3 regions of the Streptomyces sp. NPDC048338 genome follow, and region 2 is predicted to be linked to each of the others. Evidence: riboswitches for the same ligand, from Rfam matches in the RefSeq annotation. Region 2 holds a riboswitch; each other region holds the start of a gene.
What was found. A riboswitch is a leader RNA that binds a small molecule or an ion and turns the genes downstream of it on or off. The one in region 2 is predicted to bind cobalamin.
Positions count from the first base shown of each region.

Region 1: it holds a riboswitch for cobalamin, as region 2 does, so the genes downstream of both, ACGFZF_RS26780 (ribonucleoside-diphosphate reductase subunit alpha) here and ACGFZF_RS32485 (energy-coupling factor ABC transporter permease) in region 2, are expected to answer to the same signal.
Region 3: it holds a riboswitch for cobalamin, as region 2 does, so the genes downstream of both, metE (5-methyltetrahydropteroyltriglutamate--homocysteine S-methyltransferase) here and ACGFZF_RS32485 (energy-coupling factor ABC transporter permease) in region 2, are expected to answer to the same signal.

Region 1 is NZ_JBICYQ010000012.1:148,752-151,002, reverse strand. It holds gene ACGFZF_RS26780 (ribonucleoside-diphosphate reductase subunit alpha) at 1-1,198, opposite strand, end outside; cobalamin riboswitch at 1,326-1,464, opposite strand; gene ACGFZF_RS26775 (GNAT family N-acetyltransferase) at 1,505-2,005, opposite strand; gene ACGFZF_RS26770 (hypothetical protein) at 2,024-2,251, opposite strand, start outside.
Region 2 is NZ_JBICYQ010000016.1:155,548-157,798, reverse strand. It holds gene cbiQ (cobalt ECF transporter T component CbiQ) at 1-289, opposite strand, end outside; gene ACGFZF_RS32490 (energy-coupling factor ABC transporter substrate-binding protein) at 296-718, opposite strand; gene ACGFZF_RS32485 (energy-coupling factor ABC transporter permease) at 715-1,416, opposite strand; cobalamin riboswitch at 1,445-1,679, opposite strand; gene ACGFZF_RS32480 (PTS-dependent dihydroxyacetone kinase phosphotransferase subunit DhaM) at 1,729-2,133, opposite strand; gene dhaL (dihydroxyacetone kinase subunit DhaL) at 2,130-2,251, opposite strand, start outside.
Region 3 is NZ_JBICYQ010000005.1:392,801-395,051, forward strand. It holds gene metE (5-methyltetrahydropteroyltriglutamate--homocysteine S-methyltransferase) at 1-1,155, opposite strand, end outside; cobalamin riboswitch at 1,365-1,517, opposite strand; gene aspA (aspartate ammonia-lyase) at 1,649-2,251, opposite strand, start outside.

The DNA of each region.
Region 1 (2,251 bases), on a different contig from region 2:
GGGCGAGCGTCCGCATCATCCGGCCGTACAGGTCACGGGCCGGCATGGTCTTGCGGGCCAGGCCCTTCGCCTCGGCGGCGCGGTAGGCGGCGTCGAACTCCTCGCCCCACAGGTCGACCAGCTCGGGCACGTCCGCCGGGGAGAACAGCGACCACGGGGCGTCGGCGTTGACCCGGCGCATGAACTCGTCCGGGATCCAGTGCGCCAGGTTCAGGTTGTGCGTGCGCCGGGCGTCCTCGCCGGTGTTGTCGCGCAGCTCCAGGAACTCCTCGATGTCCGCGTGCCAGGTCTCCAGGTAGACGGCGGCGGCGCCCTTGCGCCGGCCGCCCTGGTTCACGGCCGCGACGGAGGCGTCCAGCGTCTTCAGGAACGGCACGATGCCGTTGGAGTGCCCGTTGGTGCCGCGGATCAGCGAACCGCGGGCGCGGATGCGGGAGTACGACAGGCCGATGCCGCCCGCGTGCTTCGAGAGACGCGCGACCTGGTGGTACCGGTCGTAGATGGAGTCCAGCTCGTCCAGCGGAGAGTCGAGCAGGTAGCAGGACGACATCTGCGGGTGGCGGGTGCCGGAGTTGAAGAGCGTGGGGGAGGAGGGCAGGTAGTCGAGCCGGCTCATCAGGCCGTAGAGCGCGGTGACCTCGTCCAGCGCGCGCGTCGAGTTGTCCTCGGCGAGCCCGGCGGCCACGCGCAGCATGAAGTGCTGGGGCGTCTCGACGACCTTGCGGGTGATCGGGTGGCGCAGCAGGTAGCGCGAGTACAGGGTGCGCAGGCCGAAGTAGCCGAAGCGGTCGTCGCCGGCCGGGTCCACCGTCGCGTCGAGCGTCGCGCCGTGCAGCCGGACGAACGCGGCCGTACGGTCGGCGATCAGACCCTCGCGGTGGCCGACGGCGACGGAGGCCGAGAAGCACACCGCGCCCTGACCCGCCGCCTCGTCGGCGATGGTGATCGTCAGGAGCCGGGCGGCGAGCCGGGAGTACGCGGGGTCCTCGGCGATCAGGCCGGCGGCCGCCTCGGTGGCCAGCTCGCGCAGTTCCGCCTCGTCCGAGCCGGCGCTCCGGCCGCGCAGCGCGGCGGCGGCGACCTTGCCGGGGTCGGTGTCGGGGAGATCGGCGGTGAGGTCGGTCAGGATCCGCAGCAGCACGGTCCCGGGTCCGTCGCTCTCGATCGCTGCGGCCGGATCGGCGGGCGCGATGGTCACGTGGGGGCTCTCCCTCGCTCGGCTCGGGGCCGGCGGGGGAAGCGGGCAGCCGGGCACCCGTACGCAGGGTGCGCCGCGCCACCGGCCCACTCCGCGAGGCCCGGACGTCTGTGACACCCGGAACGGACGGACCGGGCGCACTGTCGGCAGGTCTTCGGACTCACCTGGCGGATGAAAACGCCATAAGCACACCGTTGCGGGACAGTTCCGGACTTGCACCGGATTCCCCTGCGGCGACAGCGAGCACGAGCATACATGTGGGGGGCGCCCCTGGAGACACCCCCCACATGTTGTGTCGTTCCGTGCTCAGAGCTCCAACGCGTAGGTGTGCAGGGGATCCATGTCGGCCAGCGGGCTCCAGTCCCGGTCAGGGGTACGGACGAAGCCCGCCCGCTCGTAGATCCGGTGCGCGGCGGACATGCGCGACTGGGTGGAGAGCACCAGCCGCCGGCATCCCGGTGTCCTGCGCGCCCGCTCCACGCAGGCCCGGACGAGGGCCTCGCCGACGCCCCGGCCGCGGGCGCCCTTCGCCACGGCGAGCATCCGGAACTCGGCCTCGCCCTCGCGCGCGATGTCGGCCCACTCCCCGCCGGCGACGAAGGTCACGCCGCCGAGCACCGTGCCGGCGCGGTCCACCGCCACCAGCACCTCCGCTTCCGCGGCCCGCCGGGCCACGTTCCGCAACAGGCGCAGGTAGTCGTCGTCCTCGCCGAAGTCGAGGTGCCCGTCGTCGAGGAAGGCCCGCGCGGTGACCTCGCCGAGGGCGTCGTACTCCTCGGGCCGTACCGCCCTGATGGTGAAGTCCATCCAGGCAGTGTGCCGCGCTCAGCCGCTCGCGCCCACTCCGTTGTCGGGGGCTCCGTCGCCGACCGGTGGCAGGTCGCCGCGCTCGACGGGCCCGCTCCCGCTCGTCCGCCGCGGCAGGACCGCGTCCAGTTCGGCGTCGTCGGCGCGGTGCGCCTCGGCGGCGGCCTCCCGCAGCAGGTCCTTTCCCACGGACAGCGGGGCGGCCAGCTCGACGCGCAGGCCGTTCTCGTTGCGCAGGTACGCGTG
Region 2 (2,251 bases):
CCGGAGCGAGGGCGACGAGCCCGCGGGCCCCGCCGACCTCGAACAGCAGCGGGACCGCGCCCGTCACGCAGAAGCCCAGGGGGATCCGGAACGCCCGCCACAGCTGACGTCGCGGCACGCCGGCCGGTCCGAGCAGCACGGCCAGCGTGGCCGCGGCGACCAGCACGGCGCCGGGCCACGGCGGCAGGCACACCGCGCACAGGGTGAGACCGAAGCCGAGAACGGCCTTCTCGGCAGGATGACGGCGGCGCCAGCGACTGCTGTGCGCCGCCGCGTCGATCGGCAGCATCCGTGACTACTCGTCGCCGGGCGGCGCCGCCGCGGGCTTCACGGACATCGCCGTCGCCGACTTCGCCGGGGATTCCGCCGGAGCGCCGGAGGGCGCCGTCGTGCCGTCCGGTGTCGCCTGGGCCGCCGCGCGGGCCTCGCCCTGCCTGCGGCCCTTGCGCAGGCCGAAGTAGTACGCGAGGACACCGGCGCCGAGCGCGGCCTGGAGCGCGAACAGCGCCGACTCGATCTCGCCGGACGGCGGCTCGTAGAGCGGGCTGAACCACGGCTCGTAGTCCGGCTGGAGCTCGGTGATGGCGGTCTCCGCCTCGGCGTCGGCGCCGGTGAACGGCTCCTCCTTGTGGTCGCCCAGCCCCAGCAGCAGGGGCAGTACCGCCAGCGCGGCCACCACGAGCAGCAGCAGCGTGTTGATCTTCGCGTTCCTGCTCATCGGCCGACCGCCTCCGTGCTCTCGCTCTTCCGGCCCGCGGGGAGGAGCACGCCCAGCCGGGCCAGCTCCCCCTTGCTCGACTGCGCGAGCAGACGCATCACGAGCACCGTCAGCAGGCCCTCGCTGACCGCGAGCGGGATCTGCGTGACGGCGAAGATGCCGCCGAACTTCGCCAGCGCCCCGGCGAAGCCGCTGCCCGGGTCGGGGAACGCCAGCGCCAGCTGCACGCTGGTGACGCAGTAGGTGGAGAGGTCGGCGACGAAGGCGCCGAAGAAGACGCTCACCATCAGCGGGACGTCGAACCGCCGCAGCAGGCGGTACGTCCCGTACCCGGCCCACGGGCCGACGATCGCCATCGAGAAGGCGTTGGCGCCCAGGGTCGTCAGCCCGCCGTGCGCCAGGAGCAGTGCCTGGAACAGCAGGGTGATGGTGCCCAGTACCGCCATCACGGGCGGCCGGAAGAGGACGGCGCCCAGCCCCGTACCGGTCGGGTGCGAGCAACTGCCCGTCACCGAGGGGATCTTGAGGGCGGACAGGACGAACGTGAAGGCGCCGGAGGCGCCGATCAGCAGCGTCGACTCGGGATTGGCCTTCACCTCACGGGTCAGCGCACGGACACCGTGGACGACGAAGGGGGCGGCTGCGACGCCCCAGGCGGCCGCGTGCACAGGGGGCAGGTACCCCTCGGCTATATGCATGGTTGGGAGACCCTCTCCAGCACCTCGTGGATGGACAACGCACCTTGGCCGGTCTCCTGGCTGACGGTCATGACGCCCGGACTCCGCCTTCCCACACCGCCCGCGGCAGCCCGCGGTGGTGCAGTGGCTTCCCTGGGGACCTCCCAGGGCGTGGAGCCGGACCTCCCGATCACAGTGGCGAGGGCCGCACCGGTACTGCACCGGTTTCCCGTACACCAAGGCCCTGCGACATTAGTGCGTTGACCAGGTACATCACAACACGGTGGTGTGCCGGCACGGCCCGTGACGGGCGGTCGGGCCGCCCGCCGGGCCTCATGCCTTCCGGTAGGTGTACGCCTCCGAGGCCGCCGCCTCCACGGCGTCCAGGTCCCCGCCGGCGCTCGCCGTCACCAGGGCGGCGACGGCTCCCTCGACGAACGGCGCGTCGATCAGCCGGGCCCCCGCGGGCAGTTCGTCGCCCTCGGCGAGGAGGGCCTTGACGGTGAGGACGGCGCTGCCCAGATCGACGAGCAGGGCCACACCCGCGCCGCGGTCCGCGGCCTCGGCCGCCGCGGCGATCAGCTCCGCGCTGGTGCCGAGACCGCCGTCCGGAGTGCCGCCCGCGGGCAGGATCGGCGCGGACGGGCCGCCTCCGGCCAGACCCTGGGCGAGTGCGGCGACGGCCGCCGCCACCGGCCCGCTGTGGGAGACGAGGACGATGCCGACCTGCCCGGTCATGCCGCCGCCTCGTCGAGCGCGGCCATCAGCAGTGCGGACGAGGTGGCTCCGGGGTCCTGGTGCCCGACGGAACGCTCGCCGAGATAGCTGGCCCTGCCCTTGCGGGCCCGGAGGGGCA
Region 3 (2,251 bases), on a different contig from region 2:
CGCCGCGATCGCCCCGGTGCCCCGGGACAGACCGCGGGCGAGGGTGAAGATCTCGCCGGTCTTCTGGCGGGCGAACGCGAGCCAGCGTGCCACCTGGGGGTCGATGCCCCGCTCGGCCGTGGCGTCGAGCGGCACGTGGAGCAGCGAGCAGGACGCGGCGACGTCGACCCGCCCGGCGAGCCCCAGCAGGGTGCCGAGGAGGGCGAGGGACTTCTCGTAGTCGTTGATCCAGATGTTGCGCCCGTCGACGACCCCGGCGACCAGGCGCCTGCCGGGCAGCCCGCCGACCGCGGCGAGGTCGTCGAGGTTGGCGGCGGCGGGGCCGGTGAAGTCCAGGGCCAGGCCGTCGACGGGGGCCTTCGCCAGGACGGGAAGCGCGGCGCCGAGCCGGTCGAAGTAGGAGGCGACGAGCAGCCGGGGCCGGTCGGTGAGCCCGCCGAGCTCGCGGTAGGCGTGGGCGGCCGCGTTCAGTTCGGCCGGGGTGCGGTCCTGGACGAGGGCGGGCTCGTCGAGCTGCACCCACTCGGCGCCCGAAGCCCGCAGGTCGGCCATGACCTGCGCGTACACCGGCAACAGCCGGTCGAGCAGGGTGAGCGGCCGGAAGTCGCCGGGGACGCCGGGAGCCGGCTTGGCCAGCAGGAGGTAGGTGACAGGGCCGAGCAGGACGGGCCGGGCGGTGAGGCCGAGCGCCCGCGCCTCGCGCAGCTCCGCGACCTGCCGTGCGGAGTCGGCGGTGAAGACGGTGTCGGGCCCGAGTTCGGGGACCAGATAGTGGTAGTTGGTGTCGAACCACTTCGTCATCTCCAGCGGCGCCACCTCCTGCGTGCCACGCGCCATCGCGAAGTAGCCGCCGAGCGGGTCGGCCGCGACGGCGGCCCGGTGGCGCTCGGGCACGGCGCCGACCATGACGCTGGTGTCGAGCACGTGGTCGTAGTACGAGAAGTCGCCGGTCGGCACCTCGGTGATGCCGGTGTCGGCGAGCTGCATCCAGGTGGCGCGCCGCAGGTCCCGGCCGGTCCTGTGAAGGGACTCGGCGTCGACCCGGCCCTGCCAGTAGCCCTCGACGGCCCTCTTCAGTTCCCGGTCCCGGCCGTGGCGGGGGTACCCGTACAGGGTGGCCGTCGCCGCGGCCCTTCGTGTCGCCCTTGTCGTCACGGAACTCTCCTTCGCGAGCGTGTCTCCATGCGTCCCGGCGACGGGACGAGGGCGCGAAGGGGTGCGTGGACGAACGGACCGTGGCCGCCAGCCGTGTCATGCCGGACGCATGCACATCGGTTCGGGGCGGCTCGCCCGCTCTGTACGCCGACCCGCCCTCGAGGTCACCGGGATGTCCGCGCGCGAACGGTCGCGCGCGGGCAACGGGCAGGTCTTCGGACTCGCGGGCACGCCCGCCTCTCTCCGAGGCGGACACCTAGTGGCCGTCGCTTCCCGGACCCGTACAGGTCCAGTGCGTATGACGGCGGTCGTTCCCACTCACCGCTGCGGGGCAGTCCCGGATTCCCACCGGGTTCCCTCTTGCGACGCGTCCCGTCTGGCGGACGGGCGCGAACCAGTTGCGCCCGCCACCCTAGTCGGCCCGCGAGCGGGTCCGCCGCCACGGAGGCGAGTTGGCCGGGAATCGCGGTCGGGCCGCCGGCGTTCGGGCTCCTTACCCGCGGTGCGGTGTCACGCCGGTCAGCCGCTCCGGGCTGAGCAGTTCGGCGATGCGTTCGGCGGGCAGCAGCCCCTTCTCCAGCGTGAGTTCGGCGACTCCCCGCCCGGTCCGCAGCGCCTCCTGGGCGATGGCGGTGGCCGCGGTGTAGCCGATGTGCGGGTTGAGGGCGGTGGCCAGGCCGATGGAGTTCCGCACGGTCGCCTGCAGCTGTTCGGTGTTGGCGGTGATGCCCGAGACACAGCGCTCCGCCAGGGTGAGGCAGGCGGCGCGCAGCGAGGTGATGCTCTTCGACAGGGCGTGCTGGATGACCGGTTCGAAGGCGTTCAGCTGGAGCTGGCCGCCTTCCGCGGCCATGGTGATCGTGATGTCGTTGCCGATCACCTCGAAGGCGACCTGGTTGACGACCTCGGGGATCACCGGGTTGACCTTGCCCGGCATGATGCTCGAACCGGCCTGCACGGCGGGCAGGTTGATCTCGTTCAGGCCGGCACGCGGTCCGGAGGAGAGCAGCCGCAGGTCGTTGCAGGTCTTGGAGAGCTTCACCGCCAGGCGCTTGAGGACACCGGAGAGCTGGACGAACGCCCCGCAGTCCTGGGT